4 regions of the Arthrobacter sp. G119Y2 genome follow, and region 3 is predicted to be linked to each of the others. Evidence: riboswitches for the same ligand, from Rfam matches in the RefSeq annotation. Region 3 holds a riboswitch; each other region holds the start of a gene.
The links. Region 3 has a riboswitch for S-adenosylmethionine ahead of WKB88_RS16190 (ABC transporter substrate-binding protein). Riboswitches for the same ligand answer to the same signal wherever they lie in the genome.

Region 1: linked by a shared signal. The riboswitch ahead of WKB88_RS11620 (LLM class flavin-dependent oxidoreductase) and the one ahead of WKB88_RS16190 (ABC transporter substrate-binding protein) in region 3 are both predicted to bind S-adenosylmethionine.
Region 2: linked by a shared signal. The riboswitch ahead of WKB88_RS13000 (flavin reductase family protein) and the one ahead of WKB88_RS16190 (ABC transporter substrate-binding protein) in region 3 are both predicted to bind S-adenosylmethionine.
Region 4: linked by a shared signal. The riboswitch ahead of WKB88_RS07125 (bifunctional o-acetylhomoserine/o-acetylserine sulfhydrylase) and the one ahead of WKB88_RS16190 (ABC transporter substrate-binding protein) in region 3 are both predicted to bind S-adenosylmethionine.

The regions. Positions count from the first base shown of each region.
Region 1 covers NZ_JBBPFS010000004.1:471,777-478,890, reverse strand. Annotated here, with positions in the region: gene WKB88_RS11635 (MFS transporter) at 1-650, shown strand, start outside; gene WKB88_RS11630 (MerR family transcriptional regulator) at 637-1,410, shown strand; gene WKB88_RS11625 (alpha/beta fold hydrolase) at 1,439-2,056, opposite strand; gene WKB88_RS11620 (LLM class flavin-dependent oxidoreductase) at 2,178-3,593, opposite strand; SAM riboswitch class IV at 3,630-3,745, opposite strand; gene WKB88_RS11615 (hypothetical protein) at 3,907-4,731, shown strand; gene WKB88_RS11610 (ABC transporter ATP-binding protein) at 5,001-5,834, shown strand; gene WKB88_RS11605 (aliphatic sulfonate ABC transporter substrate-binding protein) at 5,975-7,030, shown strand; gene WKB88_RS11600 (ABC transporter permease) at 7,030-7,114, shown strand, end outside.
Region 2 covers NZ_JBBPFS010000005.1:264,860-271,973, forward strand. Annotated here, with positions in the region: gene WKB88_RS12985 (APC family permease) at 1-367, opposite strand, end outside; gene aspS (aspartate--tRNA ligase) at 533-2,338, shown strand; gene WKB88_RS12995 (hypothetical protein) at 2,465-2,833, opposite strand; gene WKB88_RS13000 (flavin reductase family protein) at 3,345-3,851, opposite strand; SAM riboswitch class IV at 3,913-4,034, opposite strand; gene WKB88_RS13005 (PhzF family phenazine biosynthesis protein) at 4,140-4,976, shown strand; gene WKB88_RS13010 (nitronate monooxygenase) at 4,995-6,068, shown strand; gene WKB88_RS13015 (acVLRF1 family peptidyl-tRNA hydrolase) at 6,109-6,744, opposite strand; gene WKB88_RS13020 (replication-associated recombination protein A) at 6,821-7,114, shown strand, end outside.
Region 3 covers NZ_JBBPFS010000008.1:131,533-138,646, forward strand. Annotated here, with positions in the region: gene WKB88_RS16175 (ABC transporter ATP-binding protein) at 1-1,191, opposite strand, end outside; gene WKB88_RS16180 (ABC transporter permease) at 1,206-2,093, opposite strand; gene WKB88_RS16185 (ABC transporter permease) at 2,117-3,076, opposite strand; gene WKB88_RS16190 (ABC transporter substrate-binding protein) at 3,079-4,764, opposite strand; SAM riboswitch class I at 4,858-4,946, opposite strand; gene WKB88_RS16195 (hypothetical protein) at 5,076-5,588, opposite strand; gene WKB88_RS16200 (hypothetical protein) at 6,304-6,690, opposite strand; gene WKB88_RS16205 (excalibur calcium-binding domain-containing protein) at 6,671-7,048, shown strand.
Region 4 covers NZ_JBBPFS010000003.1:101,514-108,627, forward strand. Annotated here, with positions in the region: gene WKB88_RS07095 (DMT family transporter) at 1-789, opposite strand, end outside; gene WKB88_RS07100 (RNA-binding S4 domain-containing protein) at 926-1,156, shown strand; gene WKB88_RS07105 (alpha/beta hydrolase) at 1,214-1,864, opposite strand; gene WKB88_RS07110 (SGNH/GDSL hydrolase family protein) at 1,939-2,847, shown strand; gene WKB88_RS07115 (SRPBCC family protein) at 2,986-3,432, opposite strand; gene metX (homoserine O-acetyltransferase MetX) at 3,493-4,623, opposite strand; gene WKB88_RS07125 (bifunctional o-acetylhomoserine/o-acetylserine sulfhydrylase) at 4,632-5,948, opposite strand; SAM riboswitch class IV at 6,018-6,134, opposite strand; gene WKB88_RS07130 (VOC family protein) at 6,450-7,100, shown strand.

The DNA of each region.
Region 1 (7,114 bases), on a different contig from region 3:
GCGACAAAACCCTGCGCGCGGCCACCCTCATGACCCTTATGATGGTGGGCGTCCTGGTTGCCCTGCAGGGCATCATCCTGCCCGCGCATTTTTTCCTGCTGAACCGGCCCGGAGAGCTGGGGCTCGTCCTCGCCGCACTCGCCGCCGGGACGCTGGCGGGCGGGACACTCTACGCAGTCCTGGCCTCACGACCGGGGCTCCGCCGGTATTGGCTCACCGCCGGTCTGGCCGGAACGGCAGCCGGCCTGGCCATTCTCGGCACACTGCCGGCGTCGTGGGCCATGCTCACCGGAGCGTTGATCCTGGGCCTCGCCTCCGCCCTGCTCGGATGCGTAACCGGAACCGTCATGGTCGAACGCATCCCGGAACAGATGCTGGGGCGCATCATGGGAACCCAGAACTCCCTGGCCCTTCTGGCAGCGCCCGCGGGGATGGCGGCAGCAGCCCTTATCGCCGAGCGGCACGGATTGGTTGCGGCAGGCCTGACCGTGGCAGGCCTGTGGACCGCGGCGGCGGGGTGGGCACTGGGATCGCCCTCCCTGCGTCTTACCCCGCAGGTTCCGCTCGAGGCCTCCGCGTCCACACCCGGAACGCCCGCGGCACCGGGCACAATGGACCCCGAGAGGACGGTGGGAGATGAAAAGCAGTGAGATGGCAGCGCTGGCCGGGGTAACGGTGCGGACATTGCGGCATTACCACCAGCTGGGAGTACTGCCGGAACCGGAGCGCGGGTACAACGGGTACCGTAATTACGACGCCCGGGACCTCATTCGCCTTCTTCGTATCAAGCGGCTTGGCGCCATCGGAATTCCGCTGGACGCAATGGCGGAATTGTTGGACGGCGACGGCGGAACCGGCGGCCCGGGAGCTGAAGCCACGGCCCTGCTGGACGAGCTGGAGGCCCGCATTGACGCGGAAATGGACCTGCTGCAGCGCCGGAAACGGCTGATCACCGGGCTCAGGACGGCCCGCGCACTGGATCTGCCGCCGGAGCTGGCGCAGGTGGTTGACGCCTTCGCCGCGTCAGCTCCTGCATCCGTGCGGCAGATGGATCGTGAACAGGCCATCCTGCTGGCACATCTTGCGGGTGAGGACGGTGTTAACAGCCTTGCGGAGGTCTACGAGAAACTGAGCTCGTCGGAGCTTGCCGACGGGGTGCTGCAGTTTTACACCGACTTTGCCGGGCTCACCCAGGAAACCTCCGACGAAGAGCTGGAGCAGCTGGTTACCGGTTTCGTGGAAACAGTCGCTGTTCCCGTCCGGGACGCGATCGCGGGTTCCGGGCAGCTTCTGGCCGCGGACGAGTCCGCCGTCACGGCCGTTTTTGACGAGTACCGGCAAAGCGCACTGAATCCGGCCCAGCAGCTGGCCCTGGCCCGGATCACAGAGCGGCTGGAGGGAGTGGGCTGAGCTGGCGACGCCGGATACTTCGCCGGCGCTAGTTCAGGAAGGACTCGATGGCGTCCGCAAGCGCTGTGTCAGGCACGCTCGTCGTATCGCCCTCCAGCAGCTGGAACTCCCCCTCATCGAGAGCGGCCGCGGCGCGGCGGGCCAGGTCCTGGGTTTCGTCGCCGCTGGTGCTGCCCGCCAGAACGAGAACCGGGACCTGGACGCCGCCCAGTCCTTCAAGTTCGGTCTGCAGGAGCAGAAGCTCGTCCTCACCTTCCTCCAGCGCCAGAGTTGGCTCCAGCGCCACCACCCGGGTGATCACCGCCGACTCCTCAGCGGCGCGCAGCGCCAGGAAAGCGCCGGAGGCAAACCCGTAAAGGCTCGCGGAACCGCCGGCCACCTGCACCACCGCCAGCAAGTCATCGACGTCGGACTCTGCCGTGTATTCCTCCCCCATTCCGCTCTCCCCCATGCCGCGCCGGTCATAGGTGTAAACCGTGTGGTTCTCCGAAAGCAGGTCGGCAAGAACCTGCGTGCTGGAGCTGCTGCGGTCCGCCGTGAGGGGATCGACGATCACGAGCGGCGGGCCGCTGCCCTGCCGGGACCAGGCAATGCGGGTTCCGTCTGCGGACAGAGCGATTCCGGAAGCGCTGGGAGAGTGTTCCATGGCATGCTCCTGCACAGGCTGGGGACGACGCACCGGATTGGATGCGCCACCTTTCAAACGTAGGAGCGGGCCCGGGTACGGTCAATGGCGGCGGAGGCAGAGCCGACTTGCGTACTCCGGTTTAATACACCGCCGGCTGCAGCCGGTACGAGGCGCCGCGGTGTTCCTCCGGCAGCTTGTCTCCCCGGTTGAACAGCTTGTTGCGCAGGGTGCCGGCGCTGTATTCGGTCCGGTAGGCGCCGCGCTTCTGCAGTTCGGGCACCACAAACTCGACGATGTCCTCGAAGGTGCCCGGCGTAACCGCGTAGGCCAGGTTGAAACCGTCGACGTCGGTCTCTTCCACCCAGCGGATCATCTCCTCGGCGATTTCCGCTCCCGAACCCACCATCCGCGGCCCCAGTCCGCCGATCCCCACTGAATCGGCGATGTCGCGCACCGTCCAGGGTTCGCCGTCGTCCTTGGGCTTCTGGAAGTTGCCCGCGGCGGACTGGATGGCATTGGATTTCACGTTGCCCAGCGGCTCGTCCAGGTTGTAGCCGGACAGGTCCACGCCCATCCACCCGGACATCAGCGCCAGGGCACCCTCATGGCTGGCGTACTGCTGGTAGTCCTCGTGTTTGGCGGCGGCTTCTGCTGCGGTGGCGGCAGTGATAACGGTCATCAGCGTGTAGATCCGGATGGAATGCCGGTCCCGGCCTGCGGCCTCGGCGGCGTCCCGGATTTTCGTGACCGTTGCCTTCAGCTTTTCCTTGGTGGGCGCTCCGACAAATACCGCCTCGGCGTTGGCAGCCGCAAACGTTATGCCTCGCGGGGAGGCGCCGGCCTGATAAATCACCGGCGTGCGCTGCGGCGACGGCTCGCTGATGTGGATTCCCGGAACTTTGAAGTACTTGCCTTCATGGTTGATGTCATGAACCTTGGCCGGGTCGGTGAAAACGCCGGTCTCCTTGTCGCGGACGACGGCGCCGTCCTCCCAGGAGCCTTCCAGCAGTTTGTAGATTACTTCGAGGTACTCATCTGCGTGGTTGTAGCGCTCATCGTGTTCCAGCTGGTCTTCAGCCCCCAGGTTCCGGGCGGCGGAGGGCAGGTACCCGGTCACGACGTTCCAGCCGACCCGGCCGTTGGTGAGGTGGTCAAGCGTGGAGAGCCGGCGGGCAAACGGATAAGGATGCTCGTACGCGGTTCCGGCAGTGACGCCGAAGCCGAGGTGTTCAGTGACCAGGGCCATCGCGGACACCAGCAGCAGCGGATCATTGACCGGAACCTGGGTTCCCTGCCGCAGGGTGGCCTCGTTGGAGCTGCCGTACACGTCGTAGGTGCCCAGCACATCCGCGAGGAAAATGCCGTCAAACAGCCCTTTTTCGCAGGTCCTGGCCAGATGCGCCCAGTAGCGGAGGTCGGTGTACTCGGCGGACTTATCCTGCGGGTGGCGCCACAGGCCCGGCGACTGGTGGCCCACGCAGTTCATGTCGAAGGCATTGAAGCGGATCTGCCGCCGGCTGCTCTCTTCGGTCGCGGGGATGCTCTGCTCTGACATGGGGAACCTTTCGGAACGGGACGCACCCGCAAAGGAGCGCCGTACTTGCCGTCCGCGGACGCGGGACGGCCGGATCCTCATCTGGGGCACCCCGCTACGGAGAAGAGGGTTGCCGCCCAACCAGCCAGAGCTTCGCGTTGGGACTCATGATCCTTCGGCTCCAGTATCTGCACAGCACTGCAGCGCTTGGGAAGTCAATGACCTTTTGTGAACCTGCCCGTTGCTGCCCACTCCTGCCGCCGGCCGGGGTCCCGCCCGTTGCCGGACCCAAAACACGCTTCCGCTGGCGCGCCCAGTCGCTATTGTGTGCGACATGAAAAGACACCTGAGCTGGATCGTGCCGTTTGTTGGTGTTTTTGCGCTTTATCTCGGCGCGGCCCTGGGGACAAACATCAACCTCCAGTCCGGCAGCAGTGTCAATGTTCAGGCCCTCATTCAACTCGCCATTTTCCTGATGTGGGTTGTGCTCACCATTGTTTTGGTGATCCGTACGGTGCGGAACGGTTACCGCGTTTTCCGCGGCTATCGGCGGTCCGGCGGCCATCTCACCAAATCGGAGCAGGCCCAGGCAAATCTTCAACAAAACTACGAGAACTCATGGGCCGCGGCCAGAAACCTGGTTGCACAACTCTCGGCGGGACACCGGCCGGCGTCCCTTGAAGTGTGGGGAATCGTTCTGGAACCGGGCGAAACAGTGCACCTTTCAATCAGAGCGGATTATGCACGCTTTTACGGCCTCAACGGAACTTATGTTCATACATCGGGATTCTTTTGGGGGCAGCCTGCCTTTGTCCTAGCAGGATTCGGAGTTACCGCCCTAGCCAACAGATCACGACGGCGGGCAGCTCAGGCTGCATCGCGCCAACAGTGGCGCGATTCCCAGCACAGTCAAATGTTCCTGACCGACCGGAGGATTATCTGCCAAGCAAACGGCAGGTGGCTCAGCTTCTATTACGCGCACGTCTCCGTTTGTTATCCCGAGCCGGAGAACAACAGCATGGTGCTCGAATTCCACTCCTCGGAACCGCTTCTGATCGGAGGAGCGGAGGCGCCGGTGGCCATCGCCTACTTGGTCTGGGCACTCTACGGGGAGCACGGACTGAAGGCCCACCCTGCCCTCGAAAGCCTGCGCAGATGATGATCCACAGCCTGCACCGGCTTGTGGGCCGCCAGGGCAGCGCAGCGAAATATTACGCCGGGGACTTGCCCGTTTCCCGAATGGCGCGTTTAGTAGCACTTGACCATCCCGAGCGGCTGAGAGACCTGGATCAGTGAAGCCGCAGCAACCCTGGTTGCCGTACCTTCTCCTTGAGGAACGGCAATAACGAGGACAACGCCGCAGGAGGCCGTAACCGGCCCAAGGCGTTTTCCGTAGGGTGCTACTGCCAGGACCGATGGAGAGTTAACATGACCGCCTTGGCTTCACAGTCCCCTGCCGCCGCCCCGCCCGCTGTTTCCGGGCAGGCACCCGCCGGCTCCGCGCTTCCCGTGACCTTTTCCGGCCTGGGCCGCAGCTTCGGCACCGGACCTGAGGCCCACCTCGTCCTCCGGGACATCACCTTTGAAGTTTCCCCCGGCGAGGTCCTGGCCATCCTGGGTTCCAGCGGCTGCGGAAAGTCCACGCTGCTGCGTGCCGCTGCCGGCCTGGATCCTGCCAGCACCGGCGAAGTCCTGATCAACGGCACTGCCGTGAACGGAATCGACGACCGCTGCGCCGTCGCGTTCCAGGAACCCCGGCTGCTGCCCTGGCAGACTCTGCAGGCCAACATCGCCATGGGACTGCCCAAGGGCACAAGCGCCAAAAACGGCAAGGCCAAGGTCGCCGAACTGCTGGAACTGGTGGAACTGGCGTCCTTCGCCAAGCACCGGCCGCGGGCCGTCTCGGGCGGCATGGCGCAGCGCGCCTCGCTGGCCCGGGCACTGGCCCGCACCCCCGGGGTGCTGCTGCTCGATGAACCTTTCGGTGCCCTGGATGCACTGACCCGGCTGAAGATGCAGGACCTGCTGCTCTCAGTGCACCGGGCCACCCCCACCACCGTGCTGCTGGTGACCCACGACGTGGACGAGGCCCTCCAGCTGGCCGACCGCATCATCATCCTCGGCAAAGAGCCCGGAACCCCCGGCGCCACGATCACGGACACCATCACCGTGCCCGGCAGCCGGCCGCGGAACCGCGCGTCGGCGGAGCTGGCACGAATGCGCGGCGAGCTCCTGGCCCGCCTCGGCGTCGACCGCCACTAGCCGTCCAGCGCCCCTCCCGGAACCATCCCGGCTGCCGCCCTCCCGGGACGCGCCCCGGTTCCCGGGCGCACTCCCGGTCCTCCCGTGCCTTTTGCGGCACTGACTCATGCTTCCCAGACTTCCCAGAGAAAGAAACTCCCATGAACAGCCGTTCCCGCAGCTCCTCTCCGATTTCCTCCCCCATCAAGGCCCTCGCCGCGGCCGCAGCCGCAGCGTCCCTGCTGCTGACCGGCTGCGTGGCCGGGGAGGATTCCGAATCTGCCGCGAACGCCGGAACCGCCGACGGCGGAACACTCACCCTGGACTTCGCGACGTACAACCCGCTGAGCCTGATCATCAAGGACCAGGGCTGGCTGGAGGAAACGCTCGCGGAGGACGGCGTCACCGTGGAGTGGGTGCAGTCCGCCGGGTCCAACAAGGCCAACGAGAATCTGCGGTCCGGAGCGGTGGACGTCGGTTCCACGGCCGGTTCCGCCGCGCTGCTCAACCGTGCCAACGGGTCCCCGATCAAGGCCATCGACGTCTTTTCCCAGCCCGAGTGGTCAGCGCTGGTAGTCGGCGCGGATTCGGAGATCACCTCCGTGTCGGACCTCAAGGGCAAGTCGGTGGCCGCCACCAAGGGCACGGACCCGTATTTCTTCCTGGTCCAGGCCCTGGAAGAGGCCGGGCTGAGCCTCACCGACGTCACCGTGGAGCAGCTGCAGCACGCCGACGGACGCACCGCGCTGGAGAACGGTTCGGTGGACGCCTGGGCCGGACTTGACCCGATCATGGCCGGCGCCGAGCAAAACGGTGCCCGGCTGGTCCACCGGAACCTGGACTTCAACACCTACGGCATCCTGGCCGCAAATGAGGCGTTCCTTGAGGAGGATCCCGAGCAGGCACAGGCCGTCGTCAACGCCTACGAGAAGGCCCGCGCCTGGGCTGCGGAGAACCCGGAGGAAACCGCGCAGATCCTCGCCGATGTCGCCGGACTGGATCTGGCCGTTGCGCAGACCGTGGTGCTCGAACGCAGCAACCTCGACGTCGACCCCGCCCCGGGCGAGGCGCAGCGCAGCGTCCTGGAGAAGATCGGCCCCACGCTCGTGGAGACCGGAGACGTTGCGGACCAGGCCAAGATCGACACCGCCCTGGACAGCCTCTTTGACGATTCCTACGTGCGTAATGCCGACCCCGACGCCGTCAAGGAGTCCTGATGACGCAGTTCGAAACCCCGTACCTCACCGGCAACAGTGCCGTTCCCGTCTCCCGGGCAGGCCTGGCCGCCACCGGAGCTGCGG
Region 2 (7,114 bases), on a different contig from region 3:
CCGGCACTGTGTAGAGACCAAAGGCCAGGGCGAGCACCGCAGCCGCCGGCACCAGCGCACACAGCAGCGTCCATCCGGTGAAGAAGCCCATGTAAGGTCCCAGGAGGACCCGTGCGGCCGAACGGGTGGTGCCGCCTTCGTTGCGGTGCCCCGAGTTGCGCAGTCCGGCGCTCAGCAGGAACGTTGACGCCGCCGAGCAGTAGGCAACCAGCGCCGCCAGGGCCAGTGCGGCCGGGAGGGCGAAGCCCGCCGCCTGCGCAACCGGCGGCAGGACGATGAAGATGCCGCCCCCGACCATGCAGCCAACTCCCACGGTCACCGCGTCAAAACCGCCGAGCGGCTGTTTCCCTGAGGAGCTCCCGGACACGCGTCCCTCCGATCGGTCGGGCGGGGCGGTGCCTGCGCAGCCTGCGGCTGCCCGGCGGTGCCCTTGGCTGGGAAAGGATGTGAACACCGGTAAACTCATGAAGAGACCTTGTATTCACAATGAGCGGGAACAGTGTTTTCCGCAAGCAATCTTGAAAGGACTGCTGTGCTGCGCACTCATGCCCTTGGTTCCCTGAGGGCCGAGCATATTGGACAGACCGTCACTCTCGCTGGCTGGGTGGCCCGACGCCGGGACCACGGAGGGGTTGCCTTCCTGGACCTCCGCGATGCATCCGGATTCGCCCAGGTGGTCGTTCGCGAAGAGGACGTCTTCCACAGCCTGCGCAATGAATACGTCCTGCAGATCACCGGCACCGTGCAGAAGCGCCCCGAGGGCAACGAAAACCCCTCGCTGGCCACCGGTGAGGTGGAAGTGATCGCGGACAAGGTTGTTGTCCTGAACACTTCCGACCCGCTGCCGTTCCAGATTGACGAGCACGTTGAAGTGGGCGAGGAAGCCCGCCTGAAACACCGCTACCTCGATCTGCGCCGCCCGGCGCCGTCCCGGAACATGCGCCTGCGCTCCGAGGCCAACCGCATTGCGCGCAACCTGCTGCATGACGAAGGCTTCGTGGAGATCGAAACCCCCACGCTGACCCGTTCCACCCCCGAGGGTGCCCGCGACTTCGTGGTTCCCGCACGTCTTGCCCCGGGTTCCTGGTACGCGCTGCCGCAGTCCCCGCAGCTGTTCAAGCAGCTCCTGCAGGTGGGCGGCTTCGAGAAGTACTACCAGATTGCCCGCTGCTACCGCGATGAAGATTTCCGCGCGGACCGCCAGCCGGAGTTCACCCAGCTGGACATCGAGGCCAGCTTCGTCGAGGAAGACGACATCATCGCCCTCGGCGAGCAGATCGTGACCTCGCTCTGGAAGCTGATCGACGTCGAGATCCCGACGCCGATCCAGCGCATGACCTATGCCGACGCCATGGCGCGCTTCGGTTCCGACAAGCCGGACCTGCGGTTCGGCCTGGAGCTGACCGAGCTGACGGACTTCTTCAAGGACACCACGTTCCGCGTCTTCCAGGCCCCCTACGTGGGTGCCGTGGTCATGCCCGGCGGCGCCTCGCAGCCCCGCCGCACCCTGGACGCCTGGCAGGAATGGGCCAAGCAGCGCGGCGCCCGCGGCCTGGCCTACGTGCTCGTCCAGGAGGACGGCACGCTGACCGGACCCGTGGCCAAGAACCTGACCGACTTCGAGCGGGAGAACCTCGCGGAAAAGGTGGGCGCCAAGCCCGGCGACTGCATCTTCTTCGCCGCCGGCGAGACCACCACGGCCCGTGCGCTGCTCGGCGCCGCACGTGTTGAGATCGGCCACCGCACCGGCCTGATCGACCCGAACGACTGGGCCTTCGTCTGGGTTGTCGACGCACCCATGTTCGAGCCGGCCTCCGAGGCCGTTGCAGCCGGTGACGTTGCCGTGGGCGGCGGCGCCTGGACCGCTGTCCACCACGCCTTCACGTCGCCCAAGCCGGAATTCATGGACACGTTCGACACCGACCCGGGATCCGCTCTGGCCTACGCGTACGACATTGTCTGCAACGGCAACGAAATTGGCGGCGGTTCCATCCGTATCCACCAGCGCGACGTGCAGGAACGTGTCTTCAAGGTCATGGGCCTCTCGCAGGAGGACGCGCAGGAGAAGTTCGGCTTCCTGCTCGAAGGCTTCAAGTACGGTGCTCCGCCCCACGGCGGCATCGCCTTCGGCTGGGACCGCGTGGTGGCCCTGCTGGCCGGCACCGAGTCCATCCGCGACGTCATTGCCTTCCCGAAGACCGGCAACGGCTATGACCCGCTGACGGCCGCTCCGGCTCCGATCACCGCCCAGCAGCGCAAGGAAGCCGGTGTCGACTTCAGGCCTGAGGCCAAGAAGCCCGAGCCGAAGAAGGATGACTCCGCGAAGGACGACGCCTAGTTTTTTCGGAAGATTCATAAACGATGAAAGTGCCCGGCCGCTGATGCGGCCGGGCACTTTTGTTTCTGGCGGGTACGTTTATTTTTGATGAAATGTGCCGGCCGATGAAATGTGCTGACAGTTTGCTTAACCCGCGGCGGGCGCCGTAACGGGGGACGGCAAATGGTAGACAACAAGCCAGTAATCCCCGTCCGGTCCGTCTACTGTGATGGACGCCGGATTTTCACCCGGCATGATGACATGTTCGAAACCCATCAGCATCGGGACATTGCAGTGGTCACTGCCGACGGTGGAAAGGTGGTCCGACTCATCGTCCAGAACCTCGATGTCGTAGGCCCCCGGCTGGTTGCAGGTGAGATAAGAGGTGAAGCTGGTCCCCGGTTCCATAGCGGGCAGCTCGAAGGTGCCGGTTCCGCTGCCGGATTCCTCCAGCACGACGCTAGCGTTGGCGGGACGCCACTGCGGCTGCTGCTGAAAGAAAGTTTCCACGCTCACGGGATTGTCCGCCCGGAACAGAGCCTGCACAGCTGGATCATCCGGTGTCTGGGCGGCATTCGGCGAGGCCTCTGTGCCGGGTGCCTGGGTGGCATTCGGCGCGATCTCCAGACTGAGGCCGTTTGTGCCGGGCTCGCCGGCTGAAGAGGACGGCCGGGCCGGCTCCTCGGCAGAGGCTGAGGGCGAGGCCGGCTTACTGGAAGCGGCCTCCGGCTCCTCCTGCGCGGTGCACCCTGCCAGTACAAGGCCCAGTACTGCTGCCGGAAGCAAAGCCTTCCGTGAAAGCGGCAAACCCGGCCGGCTGCCGGGCTTTCCCTTTTTGTGTGATGTGCCGTGGACATTTCTGTTTGTGCTCATCTCCGCTACTTCCTTTCGAAGTAATCCGAAGAACAATAGTCCGTCCATGGCATGATGTAAAGGTTTGGTAACGGAGACCGTGCCGGCAAGGAATGTGCCGCGGAAAATGAATTGACGCGGCTTCCAATTTCCAGTTCCCGGCGGCGCTTTCCGGTCAGGCGAATTCAGGGACGCTGAGCTGCCGGAACGCCGACCCGTGGAAGACCAGCGGCTCATGGGCGTCGTCGTGGGAGGTGTGGCCGTGAACCCGCAGCAGCACCACTGTGTGGTCGCCCGCGGGCACCTCGTTCTCCACTGAGCACTCCAGCCACAGGGCGGCACGGTCCAGGAACAGGGCACCGGACTCGTCGGTGTGCAGGTCAAGCCCGGCGAAACGGTCGCCGGTTTTGGATGCGATCTGTTTGCAGATTCCCTCGTGTTCGGAGCCCAGGATGGATACGCCGATCCGCGTTGCCGGCCGGAGCACCGGCCAGGTGCGGGACGTGTTCTGTACGGCAAACAGGACCAGGGGCGGGTCCATGGACACGCCCACGGTAAAGGACGAGGCAACAATTCCCTGCGGCTCTCCGTCGACCACCGCGCACAAAGCGGCAATGCCGGACGGGAAACGTGAAAAGGCGCGGCGCAGGGCTGCCGGCTGAAGGTCGCTAACAAGGGACATGGTGGAAAGATCCTCTGCCTTAAGCGCGGTGCCGGCGGCCATTACGGCCGCGGCGCCACCAGCGCGGTACTTGCCGCAGCCGGGAGAGTCTCGCCGGGCGGCCGAATCGTCACCTGGAGCACCCCGCTACGGCGAGAGGGTTGCCGTCCAGCCGGCCAGGGCCCGTGGCTGGAACTCTTGATTCTTCTCCCAAGGTAGGCGCGGCCGATGCAGGGTTGCAAACGGATGCCTTACTTCGTAAAACTCCGCTTCATAAAACTCCCGGCAGCCAGGGGATAGAGTTTGGCTATGAAACAGCGGTGGTTTAAACAGGTGGACGTCTTTGGCAGTGAACCGTATCTGGGCAATCCCCTTGCCGTGGTTCTGGAAGCCGAAGGCCTTTCGGACTCCGACATGGAGTCTTTTGCGCGGTGGACCAACTTGTCGGAAACCACGTTCGTGCTGCCGCCCACCAGGGACGGGGCTGACTACCGGGTCCGCATCTTCACCCCGGGCGGCGAGATTCCCTTTGCCGGGCACCCCACGCTGGGAACCTGCCACGCGTGGCTGGAGGCCGGGAACAAGCGGCGCTATCCCGACGTCGTCGTGCAGGAATGCGGAATCGGCCTCGTGACGCTGCACGCCAATGCCGGCATTGCCGCTTTCGCCGCACCGCCGCTGCTGCGCTCGGGACCGCTTGAAGACGAGGTCCTTGACCAGGCGCTGAAGGCCCTGAACCTGGACCGCACCCAGATCCTTGCCTCCAATTGGATCGACAACGGACCCGGCTGGCTGGGACTGCTGCTCCCGGATGCCGCAGCGGTGCTGGCACTGAAGCCGGATCCGGTTGTCATGGGAAGCCTGCGCGTGGGTGTCATCGGCGCGCAGCCTGCGGACGCTGAAACCGACTACGAGGTCCGCGCCTTTGTGCCCGGGCTCGGCATCACCGAAGATCCCGTCACCGGAAGCCTTAACGCCGGCCTGGCGCAGTGGCTGATTGGCGCTGAGCTGGCACCGGAGCGGTACATCGTCAGGCAGGGTACGGCGGTCAGGCGCGACGGCCGGGTCCGCGTTTTCACGCGCGACGGCAAAATCTGGGTGGGCGGATCCACGGTCACATCCATCGACGGCACCGTCACCCTGTAAAACCTGCTGAGGACCCGCATGTTCAATCTGCACTCCCTGCCGCTTCCCGTCCTCGGCGCGCCGATGGCGGGAGGCGTATCCACTCCTGAACTGGCGGCTGCGGTCAGCAGCGCCGGGGGACTCGGATTCCTGGCGGCCGGCTACAAGAGCGCCGACGCTGTCCGTGAGCAGATTCTCCGGACCCGCAGCCTGACCGGTGCCGGGTTCGGTGTGAACCTCTTTGTGCCGGACCATGCCAATACCTACGCCGCCAATACCTGCGCCGCTGCCGAGGCAGACAGAAAGCTTGCCGCGGCGCTGGCTTTCCGGGACCGGCTGGCGGCCGGCACCGGGCTGGAGCCCGGACACCCGAACCCGGACGACGACGACGGCTGGCCGGCCAAACTGGATCTGGTCCTGCAGGAGCAGCCGGCGGTCGTGTCCTTCACATTTGGGCTGCCGGATGCTGCCGTGCTGGCCGAGCTCGCCGGCCGGGACATCTGCACCGTCATCACGGTGACGGACCCGGATGAAGCCCGGGCAGCAGCCGGGGCCGGAGCCCGGGTTCTGTGCGTCCAGGGACCCGGGGCGGGAGGCCACCGCGGCACCCTGGACAGCGCCAAAGCGCCCGGCGACGTGCCGCTGGACGAACTCCTGCGCGGAATCGCGGAAGTATCCGACCTGCCGCTGGTCGCCGCCGGCGGGATAGCTGCTCCGTCGGACGCCGCCGCGGCGCTGGCCTGCGGGGCAACGGCGGTGCAGGTGGGAACGCTCCTGCTGCTCAGCCCTGAAGCGGGGACCAGTCCGGTGCACCGCCTGGCGCTGCGGGAAGCGGCGCTCGGCTCCCGCTGGCAGGAAACGTCACTGACCCGGGCCTTTTCGGGTCGGCCGGCCCGGGGACTGACCAACGAATTCATGCGCACTTACCCGGACGCGCCCGATGCGTACCCGTACATCAACCAGATCACCGGACCGCTGCGGGCCGCCGCAGCAGCGGAGGGCAACCCCGACGGGGTCAGCCTGTGGGCCGGCACCGGCTACCGGCAGGTGAGCGGGGATGCCGCCGGGATCATTGTCCGCCGGCTCGCCGGGGTCGGGGACCGGGAGTACTGAAACTGCCCGGGGGACTGAAGCTGCACGGCAGTTCGGACCGCTAGGGCACCGTAATCCGGATGAAAACAGAGGCCGCGTCCTTTGCGGCCCTGGCCAGCACGGCCAGCTTGGGATCCTGCACGTCCAGGGGACGCAGCCGGGCCAAGCCGCTCCACGGCTGGAAAATCCGCTCGTTCGCCAGCAGCTCGGTCAGTGCGCGGTCGCCGCCAAATACCAGGTACTCGGGCTGCTGGTCGGTGAAGATCCGGGCTGCCTGTTCGGCAGCGGTCTGCACGAGGGCATCAGCCTGGTTGCTGCGCCGACGTGCGAAGCGCTGCTGTGAGCCGCCGCCTGCTGCGGTGCGGGACTGGACGTACCGGGTGCCGGCCTTGGACGCGAGCAGCAGTCCGTCGCGGGCCACGCCCGCCGCATATCCGCCGCGGCGCAGCAGCACAATGCCGAGGGTGCGGGACTGGCCGGCCAGTGACACCAGGCGTTCGACGTCGTTGGTGCCCCGCCCCGGCCTGCCGTCGTCCGGCCAGGGGGCCAGGATTTCCGCCTCGGTGCCGTTGGCGGCCGCGAGGTGCAGCCCGCCGTGCTCGGGGGTCAGCGCCAGCTCTCCGTTGCCTGCTGCAAACCGGTCCAGCCAGCCGGGCAGCCGCTCGGGTGATACATACGTGGTTCGGGTGGCGGGCATTCGACGATTCTTCCGGTGCGGCTGAGCCGGCGGTTGCCGGGCCTTCTCCACGCTACGGCACGAGTAGCCTTGGGATGTGAGTGATTTGTTCAGCAGCGACAGTGACAGCTACACCGACAGTGACAGCGGCAGCGGCACCGGCACGGACAACCGGTACGACGACGGCGGGTCGGACTCCGCCGCGGGCGATGACGGCCGGAAGCGTCCGCGCAGCCCCCTGGCAGTGCGGATGCGGCCGCGGACGCTGGACGAAGTCGTGGGACAGCAGCACCTGCTCGGCCCGGGATCCCCGCTGCGCACCCTGGCCGAATCGGCCGACGACCGCGGCCCCGCCGGCCCGTCGTCGGTCATGCTCTGGGGACCTCCGGGC
Region 3 (7,114 bases):
ATTCTGGTAGACCAGCTGCAGGCTGCGCCAGAGCTCCCGCCGTGCCTTTCCCGCGGTGGCGGTGACGTCCTCGCCGGCAATCCGGATGGTGCCGCCGGTGGGATCCAGCAGCCGCAGGATCAGCCGGGCGGTGGTGGATTTGCCGGAGCCGGATTCCCCGACGAGCGCGAAGGTGGTGCCGGCGCGGACCGCGAAGGACACTCCGTCCACGGCCCGGCGTTCGGTGCCGGTGCGGGAAAAGACTTTGGCCAGGTTGTGGACTTCCAGTGCGGGAACGCCGGACGACGACGGCGGCAGGGCGGGTGGTTCGTCTGCCCGGTGCCCGGGGGAGGCCCCCGCGAGCAGCTGCACGGTGTACGGGTCCTCGGGCCGGGTCAGGATGTCCAGCACCGGGCGGTCCTCGCGGATGCGGCCGCTGTTCATCACGACCACCCGCGAGGCGTAGTCGGTGGCGACGGCCAGGTCATGCGTGACAAAGAGGACGGCGGTTCCGTAGGTGGTGGCAAGCCGCCCGAAGACCTCCAGCACGCGGCTTTGCACCGTGACGTCCAGGGCCGAGGTCGGTTCGTCGGCAATGAGCAGGTCCGGCTGCAGGGCGAAGGCGATGGCGATGAGGACCCGCTGCTTCAGCCCGCCGGAGAGTTCATGCGGATACTGGCGCATGCGTTCTTCCGGGCGGTCGATGCCGACGAGTTCCAGCAGCCGGATAACCTCCCCGCGCAGTTCCGCCCGGGTGAGCCGTTTTCCGCGGGGTACGGCCTCGGGGTGCAGGCGGAAGATCTCGGCAACCTGGGTTCCGATGGTTTTCACCGGGTCCAGGGAGGCTCCGGGATCCTGAGGAACCAGACCGATCCGGCGGCCGCGCAGCCGCCGGAAGCCGCCGTCGGCAAGGCCGGTCAGGTCCTGGCCGTCGAAGGTGATGGTCCCGGCGGTGATGCGCCCGGTATCCGGCAGCAGCCCGATGATGGCCTTGGCCAGAGTGGATTTTCCGGACCCGGATTCGCCGACGATTGCGACCACTTCGCCGCGGTTCACCTCGAGGTCGACGCCGGCGGCCGCCGGGGCGGCAGTGTTGCCGGAGCGGGAAAGGGCGCGGCCGTACTCGATGGTCAGGCCGCGCACCGAGAGCAGGGAGCGCACAGGAGAGTCAGCGGCGGACGGGAGGGAGGATGGTCCTGTGGAGGAGTTCATGCGGGATTCCTTTCTCAGAACCGGAAGCTCTTGAGCAGTTGCCGGCCGAGGGCGGCCAGCAGGACCACGGCGGCGACAATGACGAGGCCGGGCAGGGTGGTCATCCACCAGGCGGTGCCCAGATACTGGCGGCCCTCGGCAATCAGCAGCCCCCATTCAGGCTCGGGCGGAGGTGCGCCGAAGCCGAGGAAACCCAGCGACGAGACCACGAGGATGGCTGCACCCAAATCCACGGCGACGAGTGAGAGCACCGGGCCGGCGGCGTTGGGCAGCAGGTGCCGGCGCAGCACGGTCCAGTAGGTGCCGCCGGTGAGGAAGGCAGCCTCGACAAACTCCAGGTTCCGCACCCGCAGGACCTCGGCCCGGACCACCCGGGCGAAGGAGGCGATGACGGCGATGCCCACCCCCAGGCCCAGGGACACTGGCCCCGGGGCGGACGCCGTGACGATGATCAGCGCGATCAGGAAGCCCGGAACGGCGAGCAGGACATCGACCAGACGCATGGTGACGGCGTCAGCGGCGCGTCCGCCGGTGGCAGCGAGGACTCCGATTCCGGTTCCGGCCACGAGTCCGATCAGCACGGCCAGGCCGGCGGTCAGGAAGGTCTGCGACGTTCCGTGCACCACGCGGGCAAACACGTCCCGACCCAGGTGGTCGGTGCCGAACCAGTGCTCGAAAGTGGGGGCCTGGAACTTCTCCTGCGGGATCCCGCTGATCGGATCCTGTCCGGTGAAGAGCCCGGGAAAGAGCGCCGCCGCGGCGATCAGCAGCACCGGCAGCAGGGTCAGGGCGAGGGCGGGACGGAAACCCGGCCGCCGTCGTCGTCGTGCCGGTGCGGCGGGCGGGTCTGCTGCACCGGGCGCAACGTCGCCGGGTGCTGCGGAAGGGGAAAGCAAAGTCATGGGAAGTCCTCGGGAGAGCGGTGTCAGGAGGCCAAAGCGGGGGCTGAACCCTGCCTGGCGTCTTTGAGGATGCGCGGATCCAGCAGGGGGTGCAGCAGATCCACGAGGAGGTTGACGGCCACAAACACCGTGGCCGTGAGCAGCACCAGGCCCTGGACCAGGGGCACGTCCTGGGTGGTGACCGCTTGCAGGACCACCGAGCCGAGGCCGGCGCGGGCAAACACGGTTTCGGTGATCACGGATCCCGCGAACAGCGTGCCCACGGTGATGCCCAGGATGGACAGGGCGGGTCCGGCGGCGTTCTGAAGCGCGTGGCGGCAGAAGATCCAGGCCGGAGAAGCGCCTTTGGCCCGGAGCACGTCAATGAACGGCTGCCGGTAAACCTGCTCCACGCTCTTGAGCAGCACCTGCGCCATGGGCGCCGAGACATGGACGGCGAGCACGAGCACCGGGACGGCGAGGGACAGGAAGGACCCGTCGGGGAACAGCGGCAGCAGGCCCAGCCGGATGGAGAGCAGCTCCAAGAGCACGAGCCCCAGCCAGAACACCGGTACGGCGGAAAACAGCGGCGGCAGGTTCGCCAAAGCCCGCCGCAGCACCGGCCACGGTGCCAGGGTGGCCGCCGCGACCACGGCCAGGGCAATGACGACGGCGGTCGCCAGCGCCGAGCCGGCCAGCGCGAGGGTGGAACCGAGGGCTCCGCCGATGCGCTCGGTCACCGGTTCGCCCGAGGTCAGGGAGTAGCCGACGTCGCCGCCCAGCAGCGCTGCCAGCTGCGCCAGGTACTGGATGAGCAGCGGCTGGTCGTAGCCGTACTGGGCTTTCATGGTGTCGATCGCGGCCTGGTCCACCGCGGAATCGGAGGTCAGGAAGATGGTGACCGGATCACTGGGCAGCAGCTGCACGGCGAGGAAAATCAGGGTGTAGGCGAGCCAGACCACCAGCAGGGCCTGCCCGATCCGGTGCGCCAGATAGCGGGCCATGCTTAGCCGTCCGCTTTCCAGGCGCTCTGGAAGATGGGCGCCGTGCCGGAGGTGAAGTCAATGTGGGTGTTGCGGTGCGCGCCGTAGACCTGGACTTCGTCCCAGAGGACCAGGGAGAAGGCCTTGTCCACCACGAGCGCCTGCTGTTCCGCCGCCAGGACCTCGTCCCGTTCCGGGCCCGGGGCCGCGGCGCGCTCGGCGGCGAACAGGGCGTTCAGCTCCGGGTCCGAGGTGTGCGTCATGGTGTTGTTGGCCGGTTCGAAGATGGGACCGAGTCCGGCGTAGATGAACTGGCGGGTGCCGAAGAATTCCACCTTGGGATCGGGCATGGCCGTGGTGAGGAAGGTGTTGTCGCCGGCACGGTTGTTCAGCTTCACGCCGATCTGCCGCCACTGCTGCTCGATCAGTTCGAAGGCCGGTTTGATGACCACTGAGTTGTTGGAGCTGGTGACGGTGACCTCGAGTTTCTCGCCGTCCTTCTCGCGGATGCCGTCGCTGCCTTCCTGCCAGCCGGCGTCGTCCAGCAGCTGCTGGGCTTTCTCCGGGTTGTAGGCCAGGTCAGCGCTCAGGTCCACGAATCCGGGGGCCTGGTGGTTCAGGACCGACGCCGCCAGAGTGTAGCTCTCGGAGAGCACCGTGTCCTTGATGGTCTGCCGGTCGATGCCCGCCTGCAGGGCCTGCCGCACGGCGGGATCGGCCAGCTTTCCGCTGCCGGTCCGCACGGCTCCCATGTTCACCGTGAGGTCCACGCCGTCGGCCGCGAGCACCTGGTTGCCGCTGGATGCCAGTGCGGCCTCGTCCACCGGCTGCAGGCCGCGGACCAGATCTACCTGGCCGGACTGCACGGCGCCGGCGCGGTGCGCGACCTCGGGCAGGTATTTGATGACCACCTTGTCCAGGTGGGCCTCGCCCGGGTTCTCCGCCCCGTCCGGAGCCCAGGCGTAGCCGTCCCGCTTGGCGAGCACGACTTCCTCATCGGGCTTTTCGGATTCGTAGACGAAGGGCCCGGAGCCGGAAATGGACGAGATGGCCGACTGCCCGGCCGCGTCCTTCTGCAATGTGGCCGGGGAGACGAGTCCGGCAGTGACGGAGGAGGTGGCGCGCAGGAAGTTGGAGTTCGGGGCGTTCAACGTGACCACCACCTGGTCCGTGCCGGTTACTTCGCTGGTTTGGTAGCCGGCGAAGTCCACGTTCGGCTGGATCTGGGCGGCGGGAAGGCCCAGGCCAAAGCTGTCCAGGTTGGCCTTCACCGCCGCGGCGTCCAGCGGGGTGCCGTCGCTGAACGTGACGCCGGGGCGGATGGTGAAGGTGAATTCGGTGCTGTCGGCGTTGGCCGAGAAGGCCGAGGCGATCCAGGGAACCAGCTCACCCTTCTCCGGATCAAAGTAGGTCAGCCGGTCCAGCACCGAGTTCAGCACGTTGGATTTCTCGTAAAACCGCGCGGCCTGGGTCTGCCAGTTGTTGATGGGGGTGACCTCGGCGTACACCAGCGTGCCGCCGTCGACCGGTTCACCGGACGTACCCGCTGGGGCGTTGGCGCCTGCTGTCTGGGAACCGGATCCGCAGGCAGACAGGGTCAGTGCCGCCGCGGCCAGGAGCGCCGCGACCCGCAGGGGAGTGCGGGAAGCAACCGAGGTGCGGGAGGTGCGGGCCGCAAATATGCGGGGGGATCGGGGGGAGTCGTGCATGGGATCCTCTCGGGTCGCACCGAGGAACACGGCATTCGAGCACGCAGGAGCCGCTGCTGCACAGCTCTGCAGCTAGGGCCCAACGGGGAAGTGAGTCCATCGGTCCTGGCATGAGCACCGGCCCCGAAGGGTGGTTGCTGCGGCGTCAACGAGCCAGGTCTCTCAGCCGCTCTGGATGGGAAATGTCCGGATTCGAGAAGCGGACACCACCATGGAAGCTTGGCGGAGGCCGCCCGGGCAAGAGAATGACGCCGCGTTGCCGCAAACTCCGCAGCGTGACGTCATGCGTCTCTTCCTGCGTCACACAGGTGTCATAAACGTCCGCGGAGCAGGCGGTTCGGCCGGCGCGACGGCGTGCGGGCGGGCTTGGCGGCGGACCGTTCCCCGGGTGCCCGGTAACGCACGCGCCGCCCGGCGTCGCTGAGCAGTTTCACGCCGTCGACCATTGTTTCGCGCAGTTCCATCAGTGCGAACTGGTACCGCTCCGGCGCCCGGGAGGAATCACGGAGGTAGCGGGTGCAGGCTGCGGACATGCGCATCAGCACATCGGTGTTGGCGGATCCGCTGCGCAGATGGGCGAGGGTTTCGATCATGCGCTCGCGTGCATCCAGCACGGTGGCGCGGCAGCGTTCCTCGTCGCCGGCGCCCTGGATCACCTGCGGTTCGATCGGGGCCAGCGGACGCTTCAGGTGCAGATCCGTGACGAGTGCGTTCAGGGCCGCATTTTCGTCGCGGCGGTCAATGCCTGCCCGGATGCTCCAGCCGGCGGCGGTTCCCAGAACGAGCGCCGCGAGGGCCAGGAGGGACACTGCCAGCCAGTCCATACAAGACCTCCGGAAGAAGCGTTCTTCTACGGTACCCGGCGGGGCTGACCGGAGGACAGGGCTGCGGCCCGTTCCCGGCTTGCGGGCGGGCAGTTAGCGGCTAGCCCTCAGGATCCTGACAACTGCGGCAGCCCAGCCGTAAGCCCTTTCTGGTGATACGGACCCGACATGTCCGCATCGCCGCTGCACCCGCGCTTTTTTCGGACCTAGCGTGAAGTATCCCGAGCGGAGGAGAAGCAGATGGCAATGACGATAGACCTGGCCCGCGCCGTGCACCGCGAACGCTTGGCGGAAGCCGAATCCAGACGCAGGTGGCGGGAGGCGCGGCGCGTGGCCAGAGAACGAGACGCCGCGGCAAGAGACACCGGAGAAAGAGATACCGGAGAGCGAAAGGCAAAGCCGGAGCCGGCCCGCGGGCCCGCGGTCGAATGGCCGGTCTTTACGCTGCGGATCGGGCGTTTCCAACTGGTGGGCTTTCGGACCGTGCGGCTGTAAAACCGTGCGGCTGTAAAAAAGGGCCTTCGGCGGTAGCGGGCACTGCGGCTAGGTTCGGGACTGTATGACGGTCAAACGTCCTGCACAGGCACTGTTACTCTATGGCTGATGCAATTGCATCTAAAAATGTTGCTAACGTCCCGGGGGATCCTTTGCTATTTCGACCTATACAGTCCTGCCCAAAATCGGCCAAGGGCGGCAGATCGGAACAGCATCGGCGTCAGCGGGCTCTCGCGGTTGCCGGCCTGACAGCGGTGGTCCTGGCCGTCGCGGGTTGCGGAACCGAAGAGGCGGAACCTGCTGCGGCTTCCTCCTCCCCGTCCGCAACCAGGAGCGCAACCCCGACTCCGACTCCTTCGGCGACTTCCACGGTCGTCGCCGGTAAGCCGTGCTTCGGAGCCGGTAAGACCGAGACCGTGAGGACCGCGGCCAGCCCCAGCCCGACGCCGTCGTCGTCGGCCTCGGCGTCGCGGGTTCCCACCAAGTCCCCCTCGCCTTCGGCCACCAGCACTCCCACGCCGTCATTCTCGTCCAGCACATCGGTGGTCTTTGTCTGCACCGAGGACGACGACGGCGCCTTGATCTGGATGGACAAGGACAGTTCCACCCGGATCCTCGCGGACCGGCAGGCGGCAGCGGACCAGAAGGAAGCTGACGAGCGGGCAGCCGCAGAGGCAGCAGAAGCGCAGCGCATCGCCGATGACCAGGCGCTAGCCGATGCCCAGGCTGCTGAGGCCCAGCGCCTGGCCGATGAGCAGGCGGCGCAGCAGTACATTCCCCCGGAGCCTCCCGCCCCGGCTCCGGTCCCGGCCCCCGCGCCCGCCCCGGCTCCTGCACCGCCCGCGCCGGCCTACTACCCGAACTGCACGGCAGCCCGCAACGCCGGAGCGGCGCCGGTTTACATCGGCAGCCCCGGCTACGGCACGCATCTGGACCGGGACGGCGACGGCGTCGGCTGCGAGTAGCGGCCCCTGACCAGACGGCCGGAGCAGCCGTGGGTGCGGTGAAGGGGCAGGCCAGTCCTATACCTT
Region 4 (7,114 bases), on a different contig from region 3:
AAGGAAGATGTCCAGCAGCAGCGAGCCGATGAGCTGGCCGCCGATCATGCCCAGGCTCGTCAGCAGCACGCCCAGGCTGCGCACCAGCAGCGCGCTCAGTCCGATGAAGACGCACCCCGTCGGTCCGCCCAGATACAGGTACCACTCCCCCGGCAGCGGCTGGCCGACGCCGGAGACGGCCACCTTCACCAGCCACATCAGGCCAAGCACAGCGGTTCCGGCGATGAAGTTGACCAGCGTGGCGGTGATCGGAGTGCCGTAGTGCATGCCGGTGGTTCCGTTCATGGCCTGCTGGAAGCTCATCAGCATGCCGGCCGTCAGCGGCAGCAGCACCGGAAGCAGCAGGTCGGACGCTTCGGATGTCCCGGCCAGCTTGGGGCTGACGGCCCAGGCGACGGCGGCGATGGTCAGTACGGCGCCCACCACCCGCATCACGGTGAGCGCCTTTTTGCCCGCCGGACCAATGCCCAGGCGGTCCACCACCAGGCCGGTCAGCGTCTGGCCGGCGACGGCGGCAACCGTGAACACGGCAACCCCCAGGACGGCGACGGTCAGGGTTTGGGACAGCACAAAGTAGCCGCCGATGGCTCCGGCCAGCACGTAATAGCGGGGAAAGCGTCGTTCCCGCAGCGCCGGCAGCAGCTGGGCGGCACCGGCACGGCCGCGCGGCAGCAGGACCGAAATCAGGATCATCACCACCAGGCCCACCGAGAAGCTGACCAGCGCCGCGGCCAGGCCGTCGTCGAGCCGTGTCCCGAGTGCTCCGTTGACACGGGACTGCACGGGCATGGCCGCCCCGGCCACGATGGCGAGGGGCAGACCGATCAGGGGATTAAATCGCACGGGGTTTGGCACGAACCAACCCTACGGCAGGCCCGCACCCGTTCCGGAATTGGTGACGGGTGTTGTCGGGCAGAATGGAGGTATGAGTTCCAGTGACCCCCAAGACCTTCCCATCCGCGACGACATGATCCGCCTGGGCCAGCTGCTGAAGCTGGCCAGCCTGGCCGAAGACGGCATCCAGGCCAAGCAACTGATCGAAGACGGCCTGGTCAAGGTCAACGACGCCATTGAGGAGCGCCGCGGCCGGCAGCTGCACCCGGGCGACGTCGTCTCCGTCAACGGCGAAGCGATTCGCATCGTTAAAGAGGACTAGCCCTCACACTCAGCCGGGCCGGCCCCTCTTGGGGGCCGGCCCGCAGGGACGCGCGCCTCAGCCCTTGAGCACCACGTGGGTGAGGAACTCCTTCACGTGTCCCAGTTCCTGCATGTTGATGCCGTGCCCCATGTTCGAATACAGGATCTTGGTTAGAGCCGTGTGCTCATTGAGCCAGGCGTGGGTGAACTCGATGCGCGGCGCATCGATCACCGGATCGGCCTGGTCCCGGCCCCAGAAGAACGGCACCCGGCCGGCCGGAAGCTCCTCGTCCCTGAAGAACGGGTTACCGTCCGCGGGCACCACAAAACCTGAAAGCCCGACGACGGCGGCGAAGTCCGCGGGCCGGTGCCGCAGCAGGGTGCTCGCCACGGCCATTCCCATCGAGAAACCGAGCAGCGAGACGCTGCTGTGCTGTCCACTGACCCCGTCCAGCCAGTCCGAGACATCACTCACGGCGTCGACAACGCTCTGCACGGAGAACTGCGGTTCGTTCATCAGCGGAAACCAGGTGTAGCCGGGGCCCTGGGCCTGCGGCGCACGCACCGACGCGACGGTGAACTCGGAGGGCAGGTAGTCCGCCAGCCCCATCAGGTCTTCCTCGTTGGCGAGGTAACCGTGGAAGAGGACCAGCAGCGGCGTTCCGGCACGCTCGGCTTCGGGCTTGGACCAGAGGACAGTGGGATTCCAGGGAGCGGTTGTAGGCATGATATTCATTTTGGCACGGCCGGTTCCTGAACCTACGGTCGCGTAGCCCGGCCCCTCCTTGGCAGGATGGAGCGGTGACTTCTCCCTCGATGCCCCAGGACAGCTCTTTACCCTCATCGGCCTCCGCCGCCGAAGCGGCCGCCGTCGCCGATTCCGCCGCTGAAGCCGCCGTCGAAGAGCATCAGGTGCATCCCTGGACCCGCTATGTCGCCATGGGCGATTCCTTCACCGAAGGAATCGGTGACCCGAATCCGGACAGCCCCGGCGGCCACCGCGGCTGGGCGGACAGAGTGGCGGAGGAACTGGCCCGCGAGCGGGACGGTTTCGCCTATGCCAACCTCGCCATCCGGGGACGGCTCCTGGACCAGATCATCAGCGAACAGCTGCAGCCCGCACTGGACCTGAAGCCGGACCTGGTGACCATCTGCGCCGGCGGGAATGACGTCATCCGTCCCGGCGGCGACCCGGACAAGCTGGCCGAAAAAATGGACGCCGCGATCGCGCGGCTGGCGGGAAGCGGCGCCACGGTGGTGCTCTTTACCGGCCCCGACTTGGGGACCACCCCGGTGCTGGGCAGTGTCCGGGGCCGCGTGGCCGTTTACAACGAGAACCTGCGCACCATTGCCGCCCGCCACGACATCGTCATCGCTGACATGTGGGCGCTGCGGGAGCTGAGCGCCCGTGAGATGTGGGCGCCGGACCGGCTGCACTTTTCGCCCCTGGGCCACCACACCATTGCCGCCATGGTGCTGGACACCCTCGCCGTCCCGCACACCCTGGAACCGCTGGAACCCAAGCCGCTGCCGGCCAAGAGCTGGCGCACTGCACGCACCGAGGACCTGACGTGGGCCCGCGAATACTTCATGCCGTGGGTGGTGCGCCGGGTGCGGCACCGCTCCTCCGGCGACGGCATTGCCGCCAAGCGTCCCCTCGCCGGGCCGATATTCGGCGGTCCGGGCATGCCCCCGGGTTCGGCCGACTAAGCGGCCGGGTTCTGCCCGGCTATGCCGGAGCTCTGCCGGAGCTCTGCCCGGGCTCTGCCGGAGCTCCGCCGGCTAGCCTGCCGGCTTGTCGGTGCGGTGTCATGGCGGCAAGACTAACACCGCATCATTCAGGAGCAGTCAGCCCCGCGAACCCTTTTCCGCCAGCTGAATGAGCGTCGCCAAATGGTCCGCCCAGGCGCCGGAGTGGGTGCGCGCCACCTCGTCCCCGTCCGCCAGGGTGCCCAGGCCGCTTTCGGTGATGACGACGTCGGTGTAATCGGTTTCGGCGTCCGGGCCCGGAACCGCGTCCAGCAGGAAGCTCACCACCGTGTGGGCGTTCCAGCCGGGTTTGGTCCAGCGGAAGGACAAAAGCCTGTCGCGGGCCACGGCGAGCACGGTGCCCGTGGCGCGCTGCTCACCGCCGTCGTCGGCCGGACCCTGCGCCGCCCGCTCGCTCAGCGGCGACCCGGGACTGGGGGTGAAATCCATGCCGGGCCACCACGCGGCCCGGTTGTCCACCAGTGCATGCCAGAGTTCCGCCGGCGGGCACTGGGCCTGCGCCGCAACCCGAATTGAATCACCCATGTCATTGTTCTTCCACGGCCGGACCGCCTTGGCAAGAGCACCCGTGCGGCTCCGGCGCGCTCACGCTGATCCGAAGAACCGCTTCCTGAGCGGAACACCGATCTGCTCGACGTCGGTAAGGAACCCGTCGTGGCCAATGGGCGCCGTGATGGTGTGCACCTCCACGCTGCCGGGCAGTGCGGCCGCCAGGACCTCGGACTGCTCCGGGAAGTAGAGCCGGTCCGAGTCCACGGCGGCAACAAAGAACTCCGCCGTAACCCCGGCCAGCGCCTGTTCCAGGGAGCCGCGGCCGCGGGCGACGTTGTGGCTCATCAGCGCTTCGGTCAGCACCAAGTAGCTGTTGGCATCGAACCGTTCCACCAGCTTGCGGGCCTGGTGGTCCAGGTAACTCTCCACCGCGTACCGGCCCCGTTCGGCCGGCAGGGCGGAACCCAGCGGGTCCTCCTGCGTCTGCGGCTGGTGCCCAAACCGGTACTCCAGCTCCGGCTCCGAACGGTAGGTGATGTGCGCTATCCGGCGGGCCAGGCCCAGGCCGGCAGTCGGCGTCGGGCCGTTGTAGTAGTCGCCGCCGCTGAAGCGCGGGTCCAGCCGGATGGCCTCAAGCTGCGCCTGTCCAAAGGCGATCTGCTCGGCCGAGCTGGCTGCCGTGCAGGCAATGACGGCGCAGCGCCGCACCCGGTCCGGTTCGGTAACGGCCCATTCCAGGGCCCGCGCCCCGCCCAGCGATCCGCCCAGCACCGTGTGCCAGGACCGGATGCCCAGCTGGTCCGCGAGCCGGGCTTCGGCGCGGACGGAGTCCCGGATGGTGACAAACGGGAAGCGCGATCCCCAGGGCAGGCCCTGCGGATCGGGCGAGGACGGTCCGGTGGAGCCGTAACAGCCGCCGAGCATGTTGACGGCCACCACAAAGAATCGGTTGGTGTCCACGGATTTCCCCGGACCCACCAGCGCGTCCCACCATCCGTCTTCCCCGGTGTCCCCGCGGGCAACATGTGTGCTGCCGGTCAGGGCATGGGCCACCAGGACGGCGTTGGACGCATCGGCGTTGAGCCTGCCCCACGTCTCATAAGCGAGTGTCACCTGCGGCAGGTGCCCGCCGGTTTCCAAATCCAGGCCGCCGATGTGAGCATGGCGCAGCACCCCGTCCCGGGCGGGGGCGGGGTGCTGCGGCACCGTGGACGGCAGGGTCACGCGAATCGCTACGCTCCCTTGGCGGCCCGGAAGCCGGCGTCGAGGTCGGCAATGATGTCGTCAATGTGCTCGATGCCGACGGACAGCCGCACCAGGCCGGGGCTGACCCCCGCGGCGAGCTGGGCTTCGGCCCCCAGCTGGCTGTGCGTGGTCGACGCCGGATGGATCACCAGGGAACGGACGTCGCCCACATTCGCCACATGGGAGTGCAGCTCCAGCGCATCCACGAAGCGCTTCCCCGCCTCGATGCCGCCGGTGATGTCGAAGGAGACAATGGCACCGGTGCCGCGCGGCCCGTACTTGCGACCGCGCTCAAACCACGGGCTGGACTCAAGGCCCGCGTAGGCGACCGAGATGACGTCGTCGTGCGCTTCGAGCCAGTTGGCAACCGCGACGGCGTTGGCCACGTGCCGCTCCACCCGCAGGCTCAGCGTCTCCAGCCCCTGGGCGATGAGGAACGCGTTGAACGGTGAGACGGCCGAGCCGAGGTCGCGGAGCAGCTGCACCCGGGCCTTGAGGATGTAGGCGAGGTTGGCGCCCAGGACGCCGTCGGCGCCCAGGTCCCTGGCGTATACCAGGCCGTTGTAGCTCTCGTCCGGGGTGTTGAACCCGGGGAACTTCTCCGGATCCGCGCCGAAGTCGAAGTTGCCCGAATCGACAATGACACCGGCAATCGAGGTCCCGTGGCCGCCCAGGTATTTCGTGGCCGAATGCACCACAATGTCCGCTCCCCATTCAATGGGCCGGATCAGGTACGGGGTGGACAGGGTGTTGTCCACGATCAGCGGGACGCCGGCCTCATGCGCGACGACGCTGATGCCTTCGATGTCCAGGACGTCCTGGCGCGGGTTGGAGACCACTTCGCCGAAGAACGCCTTGGTGTTGGGCTGCACGGCGCTGCGCCACTGGTCGAGGTTGTCCGGGTCCTGCACAAAGGTGGTCTCGATGCCGAACTTCTTCAGGGTGTGCTTGAAGAGGTTGTAGGTGCCGCCGTACAGGCTGGGGCTGGCGACGATGTGGTCGCCGGCTTCGGCAACGTTCAGGATTGCGAAGGTCTCCGCGGCCTGGCCCGAGGCGAGCAGCAGCGCACCGAGTCCGCCTTCAAGGGACGCGATCCGGTTTTCCACCGCTTCCTGGGTGGGGTTGCCGATTCGTGTGTAGATCGGCGCGAGCTCAGCCAGGGCAAACCGGTTGGCTGCCGCTTCGGCACTGGGAAAGACGAACGACGTCGTCTGGTAGATCGGCAGCGCACGGGCACCGGTGACGGCGTCGGGCTCCTGTCCCACATGGATCTGACGGGTTTCGAAGGACCAGTTTCCTGACATGGCATTGCTCCCTATTGACCAGGGGCCGCATCGAGACTTCTAGCCGGGAAAGAGCCGGCAGCCACGTGTGACCCGCGCTTGCCGTACGCCCGATTGACGTACAGCCAGGTCTTCACCCGGGGCACCCCACCGCGGTTGGAGGGTTGCCGGCCAGCAAGCCGGGGCTATCTGCTGGCACTCATGACCTATTCCCCCAATGAAAACGGATAACCCCGAACCCCGCAACCTCTGTGACGGTTCATTTCCCTGCGTTGCAGCGGCGCTGCTGAGCGGGCAGTACGGCTTACCGTGCTGGGGCACTGGACGACGACGTTCGCCAGGGGCAGGTCATCAATAAGCACATCGTAGATTTTTTGCCAGCGGCCCTGCCCTCAAGAGCAGGGATTCCCGGGCCGTGTTCAGCGGCGGAAAAGCACCCGATCCGCGGGCAGAAAAAGTAAGTACACGCAGTTAGGGTTACCTTGGTCGAGAGGTCGGTCACAACGTGCAATTATGGGCCGCATGCGCTTGGACCATGTATCTTATGCCTGTGAATCCGACGGTCTTTTGGCCACGACCGAGAGGATTGCTTCCGCTCTGGGAGCGGACTTCGTCAAGGGTGGCGTCCACCCCCGTTTCGGCACCCGCAACATGATTCTTCCTCTGGCTAACCACCAGTATGTCGAGGTGGTGGAGGCCCTGAGCCACCCGGCATCAGACAAAGCTCCTTTCGGACAGGCTGTGCGGCAGCGCTCCGAATGCGGCGGCGGCTGGATGGGCTGGTGCGTTGCAGTGGACGATCTGTCTCCGTTTGAAGAGCGCCTAGGCCGCGAGTCGGTCCCGGGCAACCGCAAGTTTCCCGACGGCCAGGAACTGACCTGGCGCCAGATCGGCATCAACGGCCTCATCGCCGACCCCCAGGTGCCCTACATGCTGCGCTGGGACGAGGGCACTGAGCCGCTGCATCCCTCCGCTGCCCTGCCCGGCATGCCCGGTGCCGTGAAGCTGAATTCGCTGACCATTGCCGGATCCGCCGAGCGGGTCACCCGGTGGCTGGGCACGCCGGTTGAAGAGCCGCTGGAAAATGTGGGCGTCACATGGATTTCCCCGAAGGGAACCCCCGGTATCATGTCCGTCACGTTCAATACGGCGAACGGCCTGGTCGAGATTTAGGCTGCGCCGCTCCG